DNA from 4 places in the Pacificispira sp. genome. Region 4 is predicted to be linked to each of the others. Evidence: riboswitches for the same ligand, from Rfam matches in the RefSeq annotation. Region 4 holds a riboswitch; each other region holds the start of a gene.
What was found. A riboswitch is a leader RNA that binds a small molecule or an ion and turns the genes downstream of it on or off. The one in region 4 is predicted to bind cobalamin.

Region 1: it holds a riboswitch for cobalamin, as region 4 does, so the genes downstream of both, ACO06O_RS02825 (TonB-dependent receptor plug domain-containing protein) here and ACO06O_RS15200 (aromatic ring-hydroxylating oxygenase subunit alpha) in region 4, are expected to answer to the same signal.
Region 2: it holds a riboswitch for cobalamin, as region 4 does, so the genes downstream of both, ACO06O_RS00835 (hypothetical protein) here and ACO06O_RS15200 (aromatic ring-hydroxylating oxygenase subunit alpha) in region 4, are expected to answer to the same signal.
Region 3: it holds a riboswitch for cobalamin, as region 4 does, so the genes downstream of both, ACO06O_RS21160 (CbtB domain-containing protein) here and ACO06O_RS15200 (aromatic ring-hydroxylating oxygenase subunit alpha) in region 4, are expected to answer to the same signal.

What each region holds. Positions count from the first base shown of each region.
Region 1 is NZ_CBDDHE010000002.1:608,408-613,933, forward strand. It holds gene ACO06O_RS02815 (ABC transporter permease) at 1-428, opposite strand, end outside; gene ACO06O_RS02820 (ABC transporter substrate-binding protein) at 527-2,065, opposite strand; cobalamin riboswitch at 2,321-2,561, shown strand; gene ACO06O_RS02825 (TonB-dependent receptor plug domain-containing protein) at 2,963-4,840, shown strand; gene ACO06O_RS02830 (DUF7676 family protein) at 4,906-5,478, shown strand; gene ACO06O_RS02835 (ABC transporter substrate-binding protein) at 5,482-5,526, shown strand, end outside.
Region 2 is NZ_CBDDHE010000002.1:159,204-164,729, reverse strand. It holds gene ACO06O_RS00850 (methyltransferase) at 1-172, opposite strand, end outside; gene ACO06O_RS00845 (NUDIX domain-containing protein) at 279-830, shown strand; gene ACO06O_RS00840 (inner membrane-spanning protein YciB) at 824-1,414, opposite strand; gene ACO06O_RS00835 (hypothetical protein) at 1,494-1,811, opposite strand; cobalamin riboswitch at 1,850-2,066, opposite strand; gene ACO06O_RS00830 (tellurite resistance TerB family protein) at 2,281-2,631, shown strand; gene ACO06O_RS00825 (PilZ domain-containing protein) at 2,650-2,985, opposite strand; gene ACO06O_RS00820 (NAD(P)/FAD-dependent oxidoreductase) at 3,060-4,337, opposite strand; gene ACO06O_RS00815 (glutamine synthetase family protein) at 4,341-5,526, opposite strand, start outside.
Region 3 is NZ_CBDDHE010000011.1:5,644-11,169, forward strand. It holds gene ACO06O_RS21150 (benzoate/H(+) symporter BenE family transporter) at 1-1,114, shown strand, start outside; gene ACO06O_RS21155 (CbtA family protein) at 1,134-1,895, opposite strand; gene ACO06O_RS21160 (CbtB domain-containing protein) at 1,917-2,108, opposite strand; cobalamin riboswitch at 2,143-2,380, opposite strand; gene ACO06O_RS21165 (SCO family protein) at 2,474-3,130, opposite strand; gene ACO06O_RS21170 (LrgB family protein) at 3,220-3,939, opposite strand; gene ACO06O_RS21175 (CidA/LrgA family protein) at 3,936-4,307, opposite strand; gene ACO06O_RS21180 (ChrR family anti-sigma-E factor) at 4,375-5,070, opposite strand; gene ACO06O_RS21185 (sigma-70 family RNA polymerase sigma factor) at 5,067-5,526, opposite strand, start outside.
Region 4 is NZ_CBDDHE010000008.1:110,075-115,600, reverse strand. It holds gene ACO06O_RS15210 (NAD(P)H-dependent flavin oxidoreductase) at 1-295, shown strand, start outside; gene ACO06O_RS15205 (class I adenylate-forming enzyme family protein) at 312-1,829, shown strand; cobalamin riboswitch at 1,914-2,119, shown strand; gene ACO06O_RS15200 (aromatic ring-hydroxylating oxygenase subunit alpha) at 2,261-3,499, shown strand; gene ACO06O_RS15195 (2Fe-2S iron-sulfur cluster-binding protein) at 3,505-4,587, shown strand; gene leuS (leucine--tRNA ligase) at 4,753-5,526, shown strand, end outside.

The DNA of each region.
Region 1 (5,526 bases), on a different contig from region 4:
ATCAGGATAATGCCGAGAAGAAAGGCCGGCAGCGCCCTGAACACGACCGTCAGCCCCCCAAGGATACGATCGAACGCACCGCCGGGTCGCAGTCCGGCCAAGGTGCCCGTTGGCACGGCGATGACCAATGCGAAGAGAAGTGCGCCGACGGCCAACGCGATGCTATGGCCCAGTTGATGCGACAAGGCATGCGCAACCGGATCGCCCGTCACGGCCGACCGGCCCAGATCCAGCATCAGGATATGGCCGACCCAATCCGCGATTCGCTGCCAGGCCGGCCGGTCGAGCCCCAACTCGATCCGGACCTGTTCCGCCGCTGCACCGGTCAGCATGTCATAGCCATACCGGCCGGCTGCGATGCGATAGGCGGCGTCTCCCGGCAACGCCTCCATCATTGCAAAGCTGACGATGCCGATGACGAGCGCCACCAGTAAGGCCTGGACGAGACGCCCGAGCGCCAAGCGCCCGAGCGTCGCGAGAGGCCCCGAATTCCGGATCGAATCCGGTAAAAATCCGGACCGGACCGTCATTCGGCCCACCGCAGTTTCGACAATTCGTAATTGCGTTCCAGCGGGTCGACGATCACGCCCTGCAGGGCGTCGGGATAGGCCACCGTATGGGTGTACCAGGCGATCGGAACGACCGGCAGATCCTTGTGAACGGCCGCCACGGCCAAATCTATCGCAGGACCGCGCGTCGCAGGATCGCTTTCCGCCCGTGCCTTGGCCAGCGCTTCGGCAACGTCGGGCGCATCCCAGTTCATGGCACCCCAATCCGCGCCACCGGCCCCGAAATCTTCCGCCGCGTTCACGACGGGGTCCGGCGTCAGGCCATAGTTGCGCGCGAACAGGGCGACATCGAGCGAGCCGTCCTGATGCCCGGACGGGATCTCGGAAAAATTGCCGACGGAGATGTCGAGCGCCACCCCGATCTGGCGCCACTGATCCTGCAGCGCGGCTGCGATCAGCGGCAGTTCCGGGCGGTTGGGAAATGTCCGCAACGTCAACGCAAAGCGCATCCCGTCGCGAACGAGAATGCCGTCTTCGCCCGGCGCCCAGCCCAAGGCGGCAAGCGACTGACGCGCGGTGTCCGGATCGTAGGCCAGCGGTGTCAGCGTCGGATCGTGCCAGTCGGCAAGGGCCGGCGGGAACAACTGGCTGGCCGTGGCGTCGGGGAAGCGCAGAATGCCCGCGGCGATACCGTCGCGATCGATCGCGAGGCTGAGCGCCTGGCGCGCTTCCGCCTCCGTCAGCGCGGGATGGGCAAGATTGAGCTTGAGGACGATCGTGCGAGGGATCGGGACCGCCTTGACCTCGACCGGCTCCAATTGGCTGAGTCGGCTGTACCCGGCCGGGTCCAGGGTAAAGACGAGATCGGCATCGCCGCTTTCGGCCATCAACGCCCGCGTTTCCGCCCGGGACGTGGAGATGTAACGGGCGGCTTCCAGATGGGCCGCCTCCCCCCAATAGCCGTCAAACCGCTTCAGGCTGAGGGAGCTCGGCGGATCGATCTGTGCCACCTGGAACGGGCCGGTGCCGATCACGGAAACCACCTTCCCGTCACCGTCGAACGACGCCGGAGCCAGGATGAGGGCCGTATAGTTCGCCAGGACAGCAGGCAATGCGGCAAACTTCTCCGCAAGGCGGATCACAACCGCATCGCCATCGGCGGCGATCTCCGCAATCGGCAGGTTCTGCAGGACGCCGGGTTGCGTCACAGCGCGCTTCAGGCTGGCCACGGCGGCATCCGCGCTCAACTCTGTACCGTCATGGAACCGGACGCCGTCGCGCAGTTGGAAGCGCCAGACCAGACCATCGCCGCCGACCTGCCATTCGGTTGCGAGGCCCGGGCGCAACTGTCCGTCAATCCCGGCATCCACCAGGGTTTCGGCAACCTCCATCCGCTGAAACGTGTAGCCGTCCGAGGCAGGGTCCATGCCGTTGACGTGCCAGGGCGCGGCGACGACGACGTCGGTCCGGCCCTGTGCCGTCGATGCCGTGCTTGTAGCGATCAGGGCGGCGGCGCCGATAGCCGCGCCGAACATTGCTTTGGTGAACGCACGCATGTGTACCTCCATGGGAAGGGAATCAAGGGATGTTGGATTGGCGGGCGGAACGAGGATCAGATCTCGAGTCTGCGAGATACTTCGGCTTCCGGTTTCTAGTGTGAATTTGAGCCGGACGTTATATCATAACATTGAATTTGCAAGCAGCTCTCTCTGAATATTGTGTGTTCCAATCTGGTTCTTCGCCGACTTGGACGCGCACCATGTTGCAGCATTCGTCATTGGCCTTGCGCCGATAGGATTTGACGATGTACGAATTTGGATGTGGCCCTTGGTTCCCCTGACCGGCATCAGGCTGGGGGGATTAAAAGGGAACACCGGTAGCGCATTACCCAACAGGGACGCGCGATCCGGGGCTGTCCCCGCAACTGTGAGCGGCGAGACGGCGGCCAAGTGACGGTCACTGACCGGGCCCTGATCGGGTGCCCAGTCGGGAAGACCGGCCGCCCGTCCCTGACCCGCGAGCCAGGAGACCTGCCAGAGGCCGCGTCACCTTTGCTTCCGGTCGGGGATTGCCGGGGGCGCGGGCTTGATCCCGTTCGCGGTGGCGCCTTGCTAGGTGCGTCTGGCGAATGGGACGCGGCCCGTGAGGTGTGACGACGGCGATTTCCGCCAACGCTCTCTCACGTCAAAGCCGAACCCGTTCAGGACGTGGACCGTCGATTTGGACGGGCCGCGGTCCGGTATGCATCGACCAGGGCGTGTCGCGCCGGGCTGGGGGCACCGGTTCGCCTTGGTCGTATCGGATTTTGTTTCCCATCCCGGTTTCGATTCGTCGGGGCGATGACTGCCTCGCGGCTCTTCCTGTCGGCATCAACCGATTGGAGGGAGCACATGAAAACGGTCGCCAGGACCACGCCCAGGATACGGGCACAGTATTGGGTGGGGGCGTTCACAATGACAGCCCTTTTGGGACTTGCCGGAGCTGCCGCGGCGCAGGAACAGGACACGGGTACCGTCGTGACGGCACCGGACACCATCGTCTCCGCCAGCCGGATCGCCCTGCCGGCGGAACGTGTCGGCAGTTCGGTCACGGTGATCACCGCCGAAGATTTGGAGCGTGGCGGGCAGAAATTCGTTTCGGACGTCTTGCGGGACGTGCCGGGGCTGGCCGTAAACCGGACCGGTTCGCCGGGCGCCCAAACCGCAGTCCGGATCCGCGGGGCGGAATCGAATCATACGCTGGTCATCGTCGACGGGATCGAGATCAACGATCAAAGCGCCGGATCGGAATACGATTTCTCGCGCCTAATGACCGCCGACATCGAAAGGATCGAGATCCTGCGCGGTGCGCAGTCCGCCCTGTTCGGCAGTGACGCCATCGGCGGCGTGATCAGCATCACCACCAAGCGGGGGCGTGACGGGTTTGGCGGTGAGGTGTCCGCAGAAGGCGGCAGCTTCCAGACCGGCGAGGCCGGCGTTTCCCTGCGTTACGGCGGGGAGCGTTTCAGCATCTCAGGTACCGCGAACCGGTTCCGGACCGAAGGGATTTCCAATGCCGCCGAGGACCGCGGCAATCCCGAAAAGGATGGCTACCGGAACGATACTTTGTCGCTGAACGCCGACGTCCAGCCACTGGATTGGCTGACCCTGGATACCACAATCCGCGCGACGAAGGCGTATTTCGAAACCGACGGGTTCACCGGCGGAATCGGTGCCGTGGACCAGGCTTCGGATACGACGACCAATCAGCGCTATGGCCGGATCGGCCTGTCGGTCGATCCCTTCGACGGCGCCTGGACCCACCGGTTCGACGCGGCCTATTCCAGCGACAAGGATGACAGCCGAACCAATGGGGCGCTGTCCAGCTTTGCCGACGGCAGCAAACGCAAATACGCCTACCAGACGACGGTATCCTTCGACACGCCGTCGCTCGCCCAGGCGGAACACGACTTCACGCTGCTGGCGGAATCCGAAAAGGACACGATGAAGGCGAGCTTCCTGGGACAGGGCAAGATCGACACAACCAACAATGCCTTCGCCGGGGAATACAATCTGGGTCTATTCGAGTCCCTGTTCCTGTCAGCCAGCCTGCGTCAGGACTACAATGACCGGTTCGAGAATGAACAGACCCATCGCCTTTCGGCGGCCTATCTGGTCGATTCCTGGGGAACCCGGTTCCATGCCAGTCACGGTACCGGCGTCAAGAATCCGACGCTCACGGAACTGTTCGGCTTCACGAACAACTTCGTCGGCAACCCCAACCTGAAGCCTGAAACCGCGACCAGTTGGGATGTCGGGGTGGAGCAGCGATTCTGGCAGGAAAAGGCCCGGGTCGATGTGACCTTCTTCCGCAGCGACGTGGAAAACCTGATCACCGGTTCCGGCAATACGTCACGCAATCTGGAAGGCGTGTCCGAAGCACGGGGTGTCGAGATTTCGGGCGATCTAGCCTTGACCGATCAGCTCGATATCGGCGCCAGCTATACCTGGACCCACGCGGAAACGTCCGACGGGACCGAACAGGTCCGCCGGCCGACCAACCTCGCCAGCCTCAACGTGAACTACCGATTCCTGGACGACCGGGCGAACCTCAATCTCGGGGTCGACTTCAACGGCAGCTTCACGGATTTCGAGTTCGACGCGGCCTTCAACCGCACGGTCGTCGACATGAGCTCGTTCACGCTGGTCAATCTGAAGGGCAGCTATGAGGTGATCGACGGGCTGGAGCTCTATGCCCGCGGCGAGAACCTGCTGAACGAACGGTACGAAGAAGTTCTGACCTTCGGCACGCCGGGCATCGCCGGTTATGCCGGCATGAACTGGAAATTCTGAAACGGAGACGGGGCGGGCCCTTTTCCGCCCCGTCGCCGTTTTGCAGTCAATATGAGGAATGAAGCATGAGTGTAGCCGTCGCCAGCAAACGGGATGTCAATGAAACCGGCCGGGAGACCGAAATCTGGGTCTTGCCGACGGAGGAGGATTATCTCCATACCCTGCTGAAGGACATTTTCGAGAACCACTGGCGGAGCATCGTCTTCGGCCCGATCATCGAAGGGGGGGCTTTCGAGTTCCGCTGCCCCTGCGCCCCGAAATCGGTGACGCTGTTCGACGGTTATCTGACTGTTCATTTCGGGGGCACGCATTTCCATCTGTGCATCGGTGAGAACAAGGGATCGCCGAAGAACCCGACGCCGGAGGCACTGAAGAACCGCCGCCGCACCAGCCGCGCGGAAATCTATCGCAGCTTCGACAAGCAGGGCTGCGCGCTGACCTGGGGCCTTCGCCTCTTCAACGGTCACGACGAGCAGCTGATCACGATCTTCTTCCCCAACCCGTTCCTGACCGATACCGACGGGCTGGCGGACGAGCCGGACTGGACGCGGCTCGCGACCTGGGAAGCGATCGGCCGCACCTATCTCGGCCGGGAACTGGACGAGGCCGACCGCACCGGCAAGGGATTTCGGGGCTAGATCATGGGCCATGCTCTCCGCCTGGCCGCCTTCCTGTTGTTGCTCGTC
Region 2 (5,526 bases), on a different contig from region 4:
CCGCCGTTTCGTAGTCGTCCAACTGGACCGCGATCTCGCCGCGCCATTCCAGGGCTTCGACATCGTCGGGTCGCCGATCCAGGACACGCTGATACGCCTCGGCGGCTTCGTGCAGGCGCCCGCGCCGGTAATGTTCTTCCGCCTCGTCGATAATACGCCGCAGATCGGCCATGCGATAATCCCCCTCGCCGCGCCCCGGGGGCGATCCCCGCGCCGCGCCAAGCGAATAGCAGTTGTCACTTGCGACGGACAAGCCCAAGTCGCATGATCGGCCCGCGATGGGCGACAAATCCGACAAGATCACTGCGCGCGGCCCGACGGTTCGAAAGGTTCCGGAAGGCGATAACCGTACGCGCCTGACCTGCCCGGATTGCGGCTTCATCCAATACGAAAACCCCTTGATCGTTGCCGGCGCCGTCGTCGTCGAAGACGGCAAGGTATTGCTGTGCCGTCGGTCGATCGAACCGCGCCGTGGCTTCTGGACGATCCCGGCCGGTTATCTGGAACTGAATGAAACGGTGGAAGACGGGGCCCGGCGCGAAGCGCACGAGGAAGCCTGCGCCGACATCGCGATCGACGGCCTGCTGGCGGTCTACACGATCCCCAGGATCAGCCAGGTACAGTTGATCTATGCCGCGCATCTGGCGTCGCCCGGGATTGCCGCGGGCGAAGAAAGCCTGGAGGTCCGGTTCTTCGACTGGGATGAAATCCAGACGGTGGAGATCGCCTTCCCGTCGGTGCATTGGGCCTTGGCCCACCGCCGGTCGATGACCGGGCCGGTTCCTTCCGCGCCATTTGGCAATCCGGACGGCGAGACCGGGGATTACTGATCTCCGGCTTCTTCCGCCGTGTCGGTTTCGCTGTGCCGCATCATGAAGGGCACCTGGGCGATGAAGAACAGGAAAGTTATCGCGATCAGCCCGGGAAACCGGAAATAGACCCAAATCTCTTCCGATACGCTTCGCCACACGACCTCGTTCAGCAGGGCGAGACACAGGAAGAAGATGGCGCAACGCAGCGTCAGAACCTTCCAGGCTCGGTCCGGCATGGTGAAGCTGCCGCCCATGACCGATCGCAGCGGCATCTTGCCGAAAGCCAGGGCCGCCAGCAGGCCGATCCCGAACAGCGTATTGATGATGCTGGGCTTCATCTTGATGAAGCTGGGATCGTTCAGATAGAGCGTCAAACCGCCGAATACCCCGACCAGGACGGCCGTCAATAGCGGCATCCACGGAATCCGACGGGCAACCACCAGCGACAAGACGACGGCTGCCGCACTGGCGCCCATCACGACCTTTGTTGCCAGGAACAGATCGTTACTGAGGAAATAGGTGACGACAAAGGCTGCCAGCGGCGCGAAATCGACCAGTTGGGTCAGCCAGGGAGGACCGGGGCGGGAAGGAACATCCGTCATAGGAGGCTATATAGGCGATGCGGTTGGCCGCGTCATCCGTTCCTTCACGCCACCGGTCCCTGAATGCCGATGGAACATTCTAGTTCCTGACCCGCCGGCGTCTCGGCCGGGCCAGACGTTCGGCCGGAAACTGCGCGATCTGCCTCAGCAATTCGCTCGCCTTGCCGGCTTCGCCGCCGGAGGCATCGGAGAAAGGCGACGTTTCGCCGAGAATTTGGGCAGCCCGCGCCGGATCGGTGCCATCGGGCAGGGCCAGAAGCCAGGACAGAATTGCCCCTTCCGCCGCACCGCGCGGCAAAGGCTCTTCGGCCATGTAAAGGGCGGACAGACTCTGTCCGGGGTCGAACGCCGCAATATCGATTTCCGCAGCCGGAAATGCGGACGGAACACTACTCATAGAAACCTCCTCCCGGGACACCCCGCCCGGACAATAGGGTTGCGTTTCAGTGAGCGGCAGGTCTCCTGGCTCGCGGGTCGGTGCCGGTCCGCCTGGCCTTCCCAACGGTATCCCGTCAGTGGCCTGGACGTGGCGGTCGGCTCGCCGCTTACAGTTGCGGGGGCAGCTTCGGCCTCGGGTCGGGACATTGCGTCCGTCGCCACACCGAATTCCCTTTTGATCCCCTTGCGGGGAACCGCTCTCTCGATCGCATCACTCTAGTGTAATTCGGGGCGGCGACTAAGGAAAAAACGACCTGCTTGCGCGCAGACCCGTCACTTGACCGCTGCACTGCGGCAAGGGCACATTGTCGGCCTGCGCCAATCCGGGGATGGCGCCTGGTCGGGGGATCGGTATGTTCGAGGGGGTTCGGCACGCAATCGAAGAGCGAACGGCACGGCGCAGGAACCGGCCGTTCCTGGAGGCGTGCATGGCGTGCTGTGCCCTGGTTGCGATTGCCGATGGCGAAGTATCCCTGTCGGAACGCGGGCGCGTCGACCAGATCCTGGAAGCCATCGACAAGCTGCGCTTTTTCGACGTGCATGAGGCCGTTGATTTGTTCAACGGCTATGTCGACGGCATCGTCCAGGCCGAGGCCAAGGGCCGCCGCCACGCGCTGGAAGCGGTCAAGGAAATGCGGCATGAGGCCGGGGACGCCGTACTTTTGGTCAAGGTCGCCCTGGCGATCAGCCGCGCGGACGGCGTTTTCCTGGAAAGCGAGCGCGCCCAATGCGAGGCCATCTGCGACGTGCTGGGCCTCGAACTGGAAGACTTTCTGTAAGCGGAATCAGGGGCCGAATCAGCCCAACGCCTGGTGGGCGATAATGTCCTGAAGCGGATCGAACTGGTCCGGGGTCACCTTTATGAAGGCGACGCAGACCACCATGCCCTCGTCATCCGCGCCGACCACTCGGCAGGGAATTTCGATGGTGGTGAATTCGTCCGGCATCAGAACCGCCATGACCTCGTCGCCTTCGGCCAGCCCTTCCTGATCCGGGTAGAACCCGAAACCACCCAGGCTGACATCGGTGACTCGGCCCTTCAGGCCACCCACTTCGGCGGGGAACCGGACCTTGACCCGGCGTTCCTTACGCCGGTCGCCCGGTTTGATGATGCGCATCAGGCGGCTGAACATGCTGGTTTCCTCGATACGGCGAACAATCCGCTCCCCCGCTCGTCGGGCAAGCAGGAATCGTGCCGGACGGGAGCTTACGCCAAAGCGTCCTTCAGGCGATACCAAAACATGCCGAGTGTCAGGAGGGGCGTGCGGAACCGGCCGCCGGGGAAGATCGGGTGCTTGAATTTGTGCATGATGTCGAACTTCTGCGTCTGGCCCTTGATCGCCTCCGCCAGGATCTTCCCGCACATATTGCTGAGCGCCAGGCCGTGTCCGGAATAACCCTGGCTGAAATAGGTGCGGTTGCCGATGCGTCCAACATGCGGCATGCGATCGACCGTGATGCCGATATAGCCGCCCCAGACGTGATCGATCTTCACATCGTCCAGTTCCGGGAAGACATGCAGCATGCGCGGGCGCACGAAACCGCCCAGATCGTTCGGTTCCAACCCTGAATAGGTCGCGCGACCGCCGAACAGCATGCGCTTGTCCGCGCTGAGCCGGTAATAGTCGACGATGAAATTACAGTTCGAAACCGCGTCGTCGGTGGGCAGCAGCGTCTTCGCCCGATTGTCGCCCAACGGCTCCGTCGCGACGATGTAGCTGCCGACCGGCATCAGGCGTCGAAACAGATAAGGCTCCGTCTCGCGCAGATAGGCATTGCCGGCCAGAATGAGGTGTTCGGCATGCACCGATCCATGTTCGGTATGGATCGCGGGCTTGTCGCCGGTATCCAGACGAATGGCGCGGCTGTTCTCGAAAATCTGGGCGCCGGCCTCATGGGCGGCTTTGCCGAGGCCCAGGCAATAGTTCAGCGGATGGACATGGCCCGCGCCCGGTTCCCACAACGCGCCGACATAGCGGTCGGTCCCGATCTTTTCCCGGACGGCGGGACCTTCATAGAGTTTGGAGCCGGTATAGCCCCATTTTTCCCATTCCGCCTGGTCTTCCTTCAGGCCTTCGAACTGGCTCTTCTTCTCGGCGGCATGCAGATAACCCCATTTGAGGTCGCAATCGATGCCGTATTTCTTGATCCGCTCACCGACCAGTTTGGGCGCGCCGTCCGCAATTTCCCAGGCGACTTTCGCTCCCTCGCTGCCGACGACCTTTTCGACGTGATGCATCGACTTGTTGAAGCCGCTGCATACCTGCCCGCCATTGCGGCCGGACGCACCGAAGCCGACCGTTTCCGCTTCGACAACAATCACGGAATAACCGGCCTCCGCCAGTTCCAGTGCGGCGGAAAGCCCGGTGTAGCCGGCGCCGAGAATGGCGACATCGGCCTTGTGCTCGCCTTCAAGCCGGGGATGGCTGGGGGCGGCATGGGCGGTCGCCCGGTAATAGGATCGGGTATCGTCGAACTTTGCCATGTCTTACACCGTGCGCAGGTACCATTCGTAATCCAGGGGCGGAATCTGCGCCTGGAACGCGTCGTTCTCGAAGCTGCGCGCCGCTGCGTAGGTCTCGCAATAATGCGCGCCGAGATATTTCGGGAGGATCTTGCTTTCGCCGAAGGTCTGCAGCGCCTGCCACCAACGCAGCGGCAGTTCCGTCACCGGCTTTTCATAGGCGTTGCTCTTTTCAATCGGACCCGGGTCCAGCTTCTTGGTCAGGCCGTGATGCACGCCGGCCATCACACAGGCCATGGTCAGATAGGGGTTGGCATCCGCGCCCGCGACCCGATGTTCGACCCGCATGCCCTTCTCGTCCGCGCGCGGAATGCGCAGCGACACCGTGCGGTTGTCGACACCCCAGGCCGTGTTGATCGGGGCATAGGAATTTGCCTGGAACCGGCGGTAGGAATTGGCGTTCGGGGCGAAGACAGCCATGGAATCGGCCGTCGTCGCGGCCAGGCCGCCGATGGCGTGGCGCAGCGCCTTCGATGCCGGCAGGCCGATTTCCTTGTCCATCGGCCCGGCGAAGATGTTGTTGCCGTTCTTATCCAACAGGCTGAGATGGATATGCATGCCGCAGCCCGCGCGTTCGGAAAACGGTTTGGCCATGAAGGTCGCGATCATGCCGTGCTTGCGTGCGACGCCCTTGATGATGCGCTTCAACAGGATCGCGTCGTCGCAGGCTTTGATCGGGTCGTCGACGTGATGCAGGTTGATTTCGTACTGACCCGGCCCGTATTCCGCCGTCGCCGTGTCGGCGGGAACGTCCTGCGCGACGCAGGCATCCTCGACATCGGTCAGGAAATCCTCGAATTCGTACAGTTCTTCAATGCCGTAGACCTGGGTCGTGGTCTGCGGCTGTCCGGTCGCGGGGGAACTGGCCGTGTTCGGAATGCCGGACGGGCCCAGCTTCGCGTCCATCAGGTAGAATTCCAGCTCAATCGCGGTGACGGGCGTATAGCCCATATCGACCAGCGGCTGGGTCGCGCGCGCCAGGATGAAGCGCGGATCGGCAAAGAAGGGGTCTCCCTCCGCCGTCACCATGCTGGCGATGACCTGGCCCGTCGGCGCATGGGCCCAGGGTACCGGCTTCAACGTGCCGGCGACGCCCAGGCAGTTGAAATCCGGGTCGCCGTCCGACGTGCCATAGACGATCGTGTCGCAG
Region 3 (5,526 bases), on a different contig from region 4:
CGTGGCCATCGTGCTGGCCGGTATCCGCGCGGTCGGGGCCAGTCCCGCCGAAACCGCGTCCTGGATCACCGCGCTCTGCCTTGCCATGGCGGTCACCAGCCCGGTCCTGTCTATCCTACACCGGATGCCGATCGTCACTGCCTGGTCGACGCCGGGGGCGGCGCTGATCGGCGCGACCATGGTGGCCGGGGCGCCGACCATCGGCATCGAGGCGGCGGTCGGGGCCTTTCTGCTGGCCGCCGCGCTGATCGTATTGAGCGCCGCGGTCAAGCCGCTGGCGGATGCCATCGCCAAGATCCCGACCGCCGTCGCCGCGGCCATGCTGGCGGGCGTCCTGATCGGGTTTTCGATCGGCGTCTTCGACGCGGCCGCGGGCGATCCGTTGCTGGTCCTGCCGCTGGTGGGCGTCTTTCTGGTGGTCCGCCTGTTCAGTGCCACCTGGGCCGTACTGGCGGTGATCGCGGCGGGGGTGGCCTGGGCGCTGGTCCTCGGCCGGGTCGCGCCGCTGGACGGCGATCTGACGGTTGCGACGCTGGTCCTGATCCGGCCGGAATTCGATCCGGCGGTGCTGATCGGGCTCGGCGTGCCGCTGTTCCTGGTGTCCATGGCGTCGCAGAACCTGCCCGGCTTCGCCGTCCTGTCGGCGGCGGGTTACACGCCGCCGGCCCGTTCCGCCCTGGCGGTTACCGGCATGGCGTCCTTGCTGACCGCGCCGTTCGGCGCCCATACCACCACCTTGGCCGCCATCACGGCGTCGCTTTGCACCGGGCCGGACACGCATCCCGATCCGGCGCAACGCTGGAAGGCGGGGCTGTTCTATGGCGCGGGCTATCTGATCCTGGCAGGGGTCGGCGTGACCCTGGTCGCCGCCTTCGCGGCACTGCCGTCGGCGGTGATCGTGACCGTGGCCGGGCTGGCATTGGTCGGGCCGCTGATGGGCTCGCTCAGCGCCGCCCTGGCGCCGGAAGAAACCCGCTTCGCCGCCGTGCTGACGCTGGTGGCGACGGCATCCGGCCTGTCCCTGTTCGGGATCGGGTCGGCCTTCTGGGGCCTGGCGCTGGGGCTGCTGGTGCTCGGTCTGGACGCCCTCGCCCGGAAGGCGAAGGCGTCCTGAACCCGAAACCGGGTCACGGTCAGGCGTAGGTGCCCGAGAACCGCTGATAGAAGGTGCCGCTGAGCCAGCCCAGCATGACCCAGAAGATCGCCGCGACGACGATGGAGGCGGCGGCGAAATGGCCCGCGATTTCCGGCGGGACGCCGCCGCCGACTTCCGCCGGTTGCGGCGCGCCGACGATATGCGGGGCGGCAATGATCAGAACGCCAAGGACCGTCAGTGGCAGCTTGCGGCCGAAGACCATGAGGCAGAGGCCGATGCCGGTCGCTGCGGCGCAGCCGATCCACCAGAGCTGCCGCACCCCCAGTTCGGCGGCCATGCTGCCGGGTACTTCCGGCGGCAGGCCCAGATTCGGGCCCAGGGTGAAGACGGCGAAGCCGCCGATCCCCCAAAGCAGCCCGATCCGTCCGCTGATCGCGCCGCCATGGACGGCAAAGGCCGCCGTCAGCATGAGGGCGAAGGCGATCCCCATCGTGATATTGGTCCCGGCGGTGAAGAGGGAGCGTTCCAGCCCGTCTTTCGGGCCCCAGGATTCGTCGCCGTGGTCTTCGCCGCTATGGGCCTTGTAGATGGTAAATCCGTGGAACGCGCCGGTGCCGGCGACCCGAAAGACCGCCGTCTCGGGGATCGCGGATTCCGGGATGGCGGCCTCTGTGCCCGCGTTCTCGTATTCCTCGGCATGGAGGATGATAGGGGTGGTGGTGAATTCCTGAATCGCGCTGATCGCTAGACCCGCGACGATGCCCGCGGCGAATGCCGCGCCGAAAAGGCGCCGAAACATATCGTTGAATTCGGTCGGGGCTTAGTGGCAGGGCAGCGCGAAGGCGTGCCGCGCGTCATGCGTCGCATTGTGGATCGTGTCCGAATGCGCGAAGCCGATACCCAGGAACAGGAAGCCGCCGAACAGCGCCGCCGCAACCGATGCCGCCAGAACGCGGGTCCGGGATTCGGTTTCGAGATGGTCGGCGGTGGTGGCCTGAATGCGATCGTTCATTTTGTCTCCTCCCGTCACACCCGACGGTCGTTCGAGATGCCATCGACGCTCGGCAGGTCTCCCGGCTCGCGGGTCGATGCGGCATCCTGCCTTCCCGGCACATGTCCCGATCCGGGCTGGTGTGCCAGTGGCGAGGTGGATACCGCTCGCCGCTCACGGTTGCGGGGGCAGCCCGGGCGCGGATTCCCTGATGGGTAAATCCTTCCCGTGTTCCCTCTTAGCTCCAAGGCCTTCGTGACCCATGAAGGAGAACCGAACGCGTCTTCAAGAATTATCAGTAGCGCCACGGCGGCGTACAGGTCAAGCGCGGCGCCGACAGGGATTGGCGTCAAGGCGACGTTCGAATAATCGGGCGAGGGGGACCGTCAGCTGGTCTTTGCGGCAGCGACGTAGCGCTGCAGGGCGTTGGCGATCGATTCCGGCGCGGTGCCGCCGTTGAACATCGTCACGAACCCGCCGTCCGGCCCCATCAGATAGACATAGCCGGAATGGTTCATCAGATAGAATTCGTCGTCGATCTGCTGGCCCCGGCCGTAATAGACGCGGAACTTCCGTGCCACGGCCTCGATCGCCTCGTCGCTGCCGGTCAGGCCGACCAGACGCGGGTGAAAGGCCGGCGCATAGTCCTTCAGGACGTCCACCGTGTCGCGGGCCGGATCGATGGTGATCAGGACCGGGGTGATCTTTTCGGCCGCCGCGGCGTCCCGCTCCGCCAGGATATCGATGGCGGCCGCCATGCTGGACAATTCCGTCGGACAGACGTCAGGGCAGGAGCTGTAGCCGAAATAGACCAGCAGGAACTGACCCTGGAACGTGTCCTGGGTGACGGTTTCGCCCTTATGATTGGTCAGTTCAAACGCACCGCCGACCTCCAATCCCGGCGCAACCAAGGCCTCGCCGTCGCCACGCACAACGCCGTCCGAGCTGCCGGAGAGCTGATTCCAGACGACAAGGGCGGCCAGACCGATCGCGGCCAGTGCGGCCAGCATGGCGCCGATCAGCGGAATTGTTTTGCGCTGCATGGTATTCAAGGCCTCCGCGGAGGGAACGGATCACTACCCCAAGACGTACGAAGCGGGGGCCCTTATCTCAAGACGCCAAATCGTCGCGGTCATAGTAACAAATGCGCGATCAGCGGCACCAAAAGCGCCGTCGTCAGGCCGTTCAAACCCATGGCGACGGCCGCGAAAACCCCGGCGATCGGGTTGACCTGAAAGGCGCGGGCCGTGCCGATTCCGTGCGCCGCGATGCCGACGGCGAAACCCCGGGCACGCCAATCGCGGACGCGCATCAGGTTCAAAAGCGGCGTGACCACGATGGCCCCCACGATCCCCGTCGCGATGACCAATCCCGCCGCCAGGGACGGCAGGCCGCCGATCCGCTCCGCGATCCCCATCGCGATGGGGGAGGTCACGGATTTGGGCGCCAGCGACAACAGGCTTTCGCTGTCCGCGCCCAGCAGCGAGGCGACGGCCAAGGCCGTGCCGACGGCGGTGACCACGCCGGCGACCAGGGCCGCCAGCATCGGCAGGGCCGCGCGCCGGACCCGGGGCAGGTGGGTATAAAGCGGCACCGCCAGGGCGACGGTCGCGGGACCCAGCAGGAAATGAACGAACTGGGCGCCTTCGAAATAGGTGTCGTAATCGGTGTCCGTCGCGACCAGCAATGCGATCAGCAGCGCCGCCGCAATGGCCACCGGATTGACCGCCGGGTTGCTGCCCGACCGGGTGAAGGCAGCATGGCCGATCCCATAGGCAATCAGGGTCGCGGTCAGCCACAGCAGCGGCGTTTCGGCCAGATAGACCCAGATATCCTGTGTCGCGCCGATCATGCCTTGCGGTCCTCCCCTTCCGCCGGGGCGCCGATCAGACGGGATACGGCGACGAAGACCACCGCGCCGACGGCGATCGCCGCGACGGTGCTGACGATCACCCCGGCCGCGAGCGGCAACCACTCGACCTTCAGGCGGTCTGCGTGCTGGACCAGGCCGACGCTGGCCGGGACGAACAGCAGGGACAGATGTTTCAACAGCCCGGCCGAGGTGTCCTGCAGCCAGTCGGGCGACCGCCGCAGAATCAGCAGCCCCGCCAGCAGGAAGGCGAGGCCGAGCACGGGGCCGGGAATGGGCCAGTTGGCGAGGACCGCGATGGCCTCGCCCAGCAACTGGCAGATCAGAAGAAGGGTCAGGGCGCGCAGCATGGCGCGACTTTACGATGCAACGGGCCGGGGCGCGAGCCCCTGCGGAAGATCCCGGCCAGAGCTCCGGTCAGACCTTCACGAACAGATTCAGAATGGCGCCGATCGGCCCGGTCAGCCGGATCGGGGCATCGACCACGACCAGGCAGATGCAATCCTCGCCGGGTTCGGCGACCGGCTTGTGCTTGATCGACCCGTCGCTGATTGCCAGATCGCCGCGGGCGAAGCGGCCGATCTCGTCATTATAGGCCCCGCGCAGGATCAGGACGAATTCGTTGCCGTCATGGGTATGATGCGGCACTGCCTTGCCGGCCGGGACGCGCAGCAGGAAGGCGCGTTTGCCCTCCACGTTCATTGCGATTTCGGAGGTTTGGACCCCCATTCCCAGATTCTTCCAGGTCACCGCGTCCAGGTCGCCGCCCAGATAACGGCGCAGGACGGCAGGTACCAGCGGGTTGTCGTTGGCCGGAAGGGCGGCGCGCACCGGCGCCGGTTCCGCCGGTTGGTCCAGCCGCGCTAGAACCGACTCCAAAGAGCCTTTGGACAACGAAACCGGCGCGACGTCGCGCAACAGCGTCCCACCCAGGGCGTCCAGTTCCGCCGCCCGTTTCCGGCAGGAAGGGCAATAGGTCAGATGCGTCGCCACGATCAGGCTCGTCGCTTCGTCCAGCGACCCTGCCGCGTAGTCCAACAGCATATCATCCGAAAGGTGATGCGACGGTTCCACCGCCCGCATGGCTCCCCCCGAAGTCAAAGCAGCCGTCATAATTCAGAGTCTCCTAGTATGGTCCTCAGCTTGCCCATTGCCAGGCGAAGCCGCGATTTCACCGTCCCAAGCGGCAGACCGGTCTCCTCGGCGATCTCGCTATGGGCCTTATCCTCATAGAAGGCCATTTTCAGCATCCGAACCTGCTCCGCGGGCAAATCCGCCATCGCGGTGCGAATCGCATCCGCCGTCTGGTCTTCCTCCAGCTTGTCGTCCTGCATCGGCTCGGCGGCCGGCAGTAGAAGCGGGTCGTCAGGATCGAGCTCCGGCCGGTTGTTGCGGCGGAAGGCGTCGATCCGTTTGTTCCGGGCGATGGTGAAGACCCAGGTCGCCACCGATGCCTGTGCCGGGTCGAAACTGGCCGCCCGGCGCCACACCATCAACATCGCCTCCTGCGCGAACTCCTCGGCCGAGACGTCGTCCGATCCGCTGCGCATCATGTAGGCCTTGATGCGG
Region 4 (5,526 bases):
GCTGACCATGCAGACGGTCCGTAACACGATCCGCACGCTGCGGAACGAGACGACCGATCTGGTGTCGAAGCTGGAGACCGAGAACCCGGAAATCGGGATCGCGGGGCTGATGCCCTATGTCTCCGGCAAGATCGGGCGGGAGGCTTATCGCACCGGCGATGTATCGCGCGGCATGCTGTCTGCGGGCCAATCGCTGGGCCTGACCGACCGGGTCGAACCGTTGGCGGATATCGTCGCGGGCATGGAGCGTGAGGCGATGGCGGCCCTGGCGCGGCTGCGTCCTGTCGGCGTTTAATGGGATTGGTTCCGGTATGAGTGACATTCAGGCGACCCGCATCCACCACAACATCGACCGCCATCTGGCGGAACGCCCGGACAATCCCGCCGTGATCGATTTTGACGGCCGGCGCCTGTCTTATCGCGATTACGCTGCCGCCGTGACGCAGGCCGAGGCCGTGCTGAGCGAGGCCGGGGTCGTCGCCGGTGACCGGGTCCTGATCGTGGCCGAGAACAGCCTTGCGGCCATCGCCTTCGTTTTTGCCTGCAGCCGCCTCGACGCTTGGGCCGTGCCCGCCAACGCGCGTATGACGGCGGCGGAACTGGAACGTATCCGCCAGCATGCGACGCCTCGTGCCGTCGTTTATACGGTCAAGGCCTCGCCGGACGCGGCCGAGCATGCCAAAGCCGATGCTGCCCAAGACCAGGACGGGGCGTTCGGCACGGTCGGGTTTTCGACACCCTTCGACAGCGCGCCGCAGCCGGTGGAACCGGGACTCGCTCAGGTTGGGGTCGTCCTTTATACGACCGGCACGACCGGCGCGCCCAAAGGCGTGATGCTGACCCACGGCAATCTATTGTTTGCCGGCAAGTCGTCGGCGGAACTGCGCGACATGACCCCGACGGATACGGTCTATGGCGCCTTGCCGATGACCCATGTCTTCGGTTTGGCCTCCATGGTCGTCGCTGCCAGCCATGGCGGGGCCTGCATTCGCCTGCAACCCCGGTTCAGTGCCGAGGCCCTGTATAACGCCCTGCGCGAGGATGTGACGATCCTGCCTGCCGTGCCGCAGATGCATGCCCATCTGATGCATTATACGAAGGCGCAGGGCTATACGCGGCTGGAAGGCAGCGGGCTGCGCTACGTCTCGTCGGGCGCCGCGCCGTTGGACCCGGCCTGGAAGCGCAGCGCCGAGGCCTTCTATGGCATCCCCTTGCAGAACGGCTATGGCATGACGGAAACCACGGCCGGGGTCTGCGCGACGCGCAATGCGATCGGCAATCCGGATGTCAGCGTCGGCTATGCCCTGCCGGGTGTCGATATCAAGCTGGACGAGGCGATCGGCGGTCAGAATGACGGTGTCGGCGAGATCCTGACCCGGGGCCCGCATATCATGAGGGGCTATTTCCGGAACCCGGAAGAAACCGCAAAAGTGCTGCTGCCCGACGGGTACCTGCGCACCGGCGATCTGGGGAAGTTCGACGAGAACGGCATGCTGCACATCGTCGGCCGGTCAAAGGAACTGATCATCCGGTCCGGTTTCAACGTCTATCCGCAGGAGGTGGAGAAGGCGTTGAACGACCATCCGTCCGTCGTTCTGGCCGCCGTGATCGGCCGCACGGTCGAGGGCGGGAACGAGGAAGTGCTGGCCTTTGTCCAGGTCGCCGATCCCGCCGCCGTGACGGAGGACGAGTTGAAGACCCATGTGGCCGGCAGCCTGTCCAGCTACAAGCGGCCGTCGAAGATCGTCATCACCGACCGGCTGCCGGCCGCCGCCACCGGCAAGATCCTGAAGAACCGCCTGATCGAGACCTTCCGGGATCGTCTCTAGGCTCTGAAGGGCGGAAATCGCGCACCTGTCGCAGCCAGCACTTAACCTGTCGCGTTACAGAAATCCCAGACCCCCGGCCGGGCGCAAAGTCCGGGCGCTTGTGGTGCCGTTCCGCCGTTCGCGGCGTGACGGAGAATTGGGAAGCCGGTGAGATCCCGGCACTGCCCCCGCAACGGTAAGAAGGGTTGAAGCGCGGCGAATGCCATTGGGAAGCAATGTCCCGAGAAGGCGCCGCGTTCGGCTAGCACCTCCCTTCGAGTCCGGAAACCAGCCCAGGCAAGACTGCTCTTGGATCGCGGGTGGCGATCACGAGGTGCCTTTCCTTCCGTCCGCCGCCGATTGCCGGAGCGGGGAAGGGATGTCCTCTTGAGAACACCAGCGACCATACCAACCGCGCCGCCGGATGCGGCGCATGACTGAGGAGATTCGGTATGGACGCATCTTACCGTGTGCAAGGCCTGCTGGCCGCCCGTCGGCCCGGCTATTCCCTGGCGCAGGAATTCTATGGCGACCGCGCGGTTTTCGATTTGGAAATGGACACCCTGTTCCTGAACGAATGGCTGTTCGCGGGGCATGGCTGCGAGATTCCGGAGGTTGGGGATTACACCACCTACCGGGTCGGCCGGGCCGAGGCGATCATCCTGCGCGGTGCCGATGGCGAGATCCGCGCCTTCCACAATGCCTGCCGCCATCGCGGTTCGCGTATCTGCCAATCGGCGCAGGGTAATGCCGCGCGGCTGGTCTGTCCCTATCACCAATGGACCTACGACCTGGAAGGCAAGCTGCTGTTCGCCCGCGAGATGGGCCAGGATTTCGATCCCAACGCGTTCAAGCTGAAGCCGGTCGCCTGCGAAAGCGTCGGCGGCTATCTCTTCGTCAATTTCAGCGATGCGCCGCCCGATTTCGCCCCGGTCCGCGCGCGGATCGAACCCTATATGCTGCCGCACCGGTTGGAGTATACCAAGGTCGCGCATAAGACGACGATTGTCGAAAAAGGCAATTGGAAGCTGGTCTGGGAAAACAACCGCGAATGCTATCACTGTTCCGGGTCCCATCCGGAACTGTGCCGCACCTTCACCGACGCGCCGACCATCACCGGGGTCGAACAGACCGGCGGCGACAATTTCCTACAGGATCATTGGAACCGCTGCGAGGCCGCCGGCCTGCCCAGCCAATTCTATCTGGACGACAGCGGCCAGTACCGCGTCATGCGCGTGCCGTTGCTGCGCGATACCGAAAGCTTCACCATGTCCGGCAAACCGGCCTGTTCCAAACCGCTGGGCGCGATTCGGGAAGAGCGCATCGGCTCCATGCTGTTGTTCCACTATCCCAGCAGCTGGAACCATCTGCTGCGCGATCACGCGATCTCCTTCCACGTCAATCCGATCGGCCCGCAGGAGACGGAGGTCACGACCCGCTGGTTGGTGCGCAAGGACGCGGTCGAAGGCGTGGATTATGACCTGAAGACGCTGACCGAAGTTTGGGACGCGACCAACGACCAGGACCGGATGCTGGTCGAACAGAACCAGTTGGGGGTGAACTCCCCGGCCTATGAACCCGGCCCCTATTCGCCGATCCATGAAACCGGCGTGCGCCAGTTCACCGACTGGTATTGCGATGCGATGACCCGGCAGCTTGGCGCCTTCGCGCCGGCCGCAGCGGCGGAGTGACGGGAATGCGGCTGACCCAATTCAAGGCTCTGGACGAACGGACCTATTGGACCGACGCGAAGGAACTGGAATGCATGATGATCATTCCGGAAGCGCCGGATGTGACCTCTTTCTGTTTCAAGACGGCGGACGATAGCTGGTTCCGCTATCTGCCCGGCCAGTTCATCACGCTGGAATTGCCGGTCGGGCCGGAGCCATTGTTGCGCACCTATACCCTGTCCTCCTCGCCGTCGCGGCCGCTGTCGATCTCGGTCACGGTCAAGGCGCAGAAGGACAGTATCGGATCGCGCTGGATGCTGGAGAATGTGAAGGTCGGCGACCGGCTGCGCGCCTATGGGCCGGGCGGCATCTTCACCTTCATGCAGTATCCGGCGGACAAATATCTGTTCATTTCCGCTGGGTCCGGCGTGACGCCGATGATGTCGATGACGCGCTGGCTGTTCGATAATGGCGAGCATACGGATATCGCGCTGATTTCCTGCGCCCGCCGCCCGTCGGAACTGATCTTCGAACCCGAACTGCGCCGCATGGCCCAGCGCGTGCCGGACATCAAACTGTCCTTCGTGGTGGAGGAGGACGATCCGTTCTCCGCCTGGGCCGGGTACCGGGGCCGGTTGAACCAGCTGATGCTGGAACTGATGGCGCCGGACTATATGGAGCGGGAAATCTTCTGCTGCGGGCCGGAACCCTTCATGAAAACGGTGCGCGATGTCCTGAACGCCGCCGGATTCGAAATGGCGCATTACCATGAGGAAAGCTTCCACGCGCCGATCCGGACCGAAGATCAACGCCCGGAACACGACGATATCGTATTGGACGAAACTGCCGGCGCGATGATCCGGTTCGCCGCGTCGGGTCTGGACGCGATGTGCAGCGAAACCGACACCATTCTTCAGGTCGCCAAGGCGCAGGGCCTGAACATTCCGTCGGCCTGTCAGTTCGGCGTTTGCGGTACCTGCAAGGTCCGCAAGACATCGGGCGAGGTCCACATGATCCATAATGGCGGGATCACCGACAAGGAGATCGCCGACGGCATGGTGCTGGCCTGTTGTTCCAACCCGATCGGCAGGGTCGAGATCGAAATCTGAATTCGTTCGGAGTGATGACAGCCCGGTGATTGACTTAAATCCGGGCGGCTTGCTATCTAAAGCCGCGCGCGGAACCGCGCGAATACGGTCATTTTCAAAGAGATAGAATCCGAGGCGGTCTTTCCGGCCGCCGCATCATTCCTAGCGAACGCGGAAAGAGATTGAATGGCTTACGATCCCAGCCTGGTTGAGCCGAAGTGGCAGCGCTTTTGGGAAGAGAACGAGACCTTCAAGGTCGAGGTCGATACGTCCAAGCAGAAGCTCTATGTCCTGGACATGTTTCCCTATCCGTCCGGGGCGGGTCTGCATGTCGGTCACCCGGAAGGATACACGGCCACCGACATCGTCTGCCGCTACAAGCGCATGCAGGGATTCAACGTTCTGCACCCGATGGGCTGGGACGCCTATGGCCTGCCCGCCGAACGCTATGCGATGCGCACCGGGGTTCATCCGTCGGTTACGACCAAGGCGAATATCGACACCTTCCGCGCCCAGATCAAACGCCTCGGTTTCTCCTATGACTGGAGCCGAGAATTCTCGACGACCGATCCGGATTACGTTCGCTGGACCCAGTGGATTTTCCTGAAGCTCTATGAGCGCGGCTTGGCCTATCAGGCCGAGATCCCGGTGAACTGGTGCCCGGCCCAGGGCACGGTCCTGGCCAATGAAGAGGTCAAGGACGGCAAATATGTCGAAACCGGCGATCCGGTCGAACGCCGCCTGATGCGCCAATGGATGCTGCGCATCACCAAATACGGCGACCGCCTGCTGGAAGATTTGGAAGAGCTGGATTGGCCGGAAGGCATCAAGGCGATGCAACGCAATTGGATCGGCCGGTCCGAAGGTGCGCAGGTCACTTTCCCGGTGGCCGACAGCGACAAGAGCTTCGAAATCTACACGACCCGGCCGGATACGCTGTTCGGGGCGACCTATTGCGTT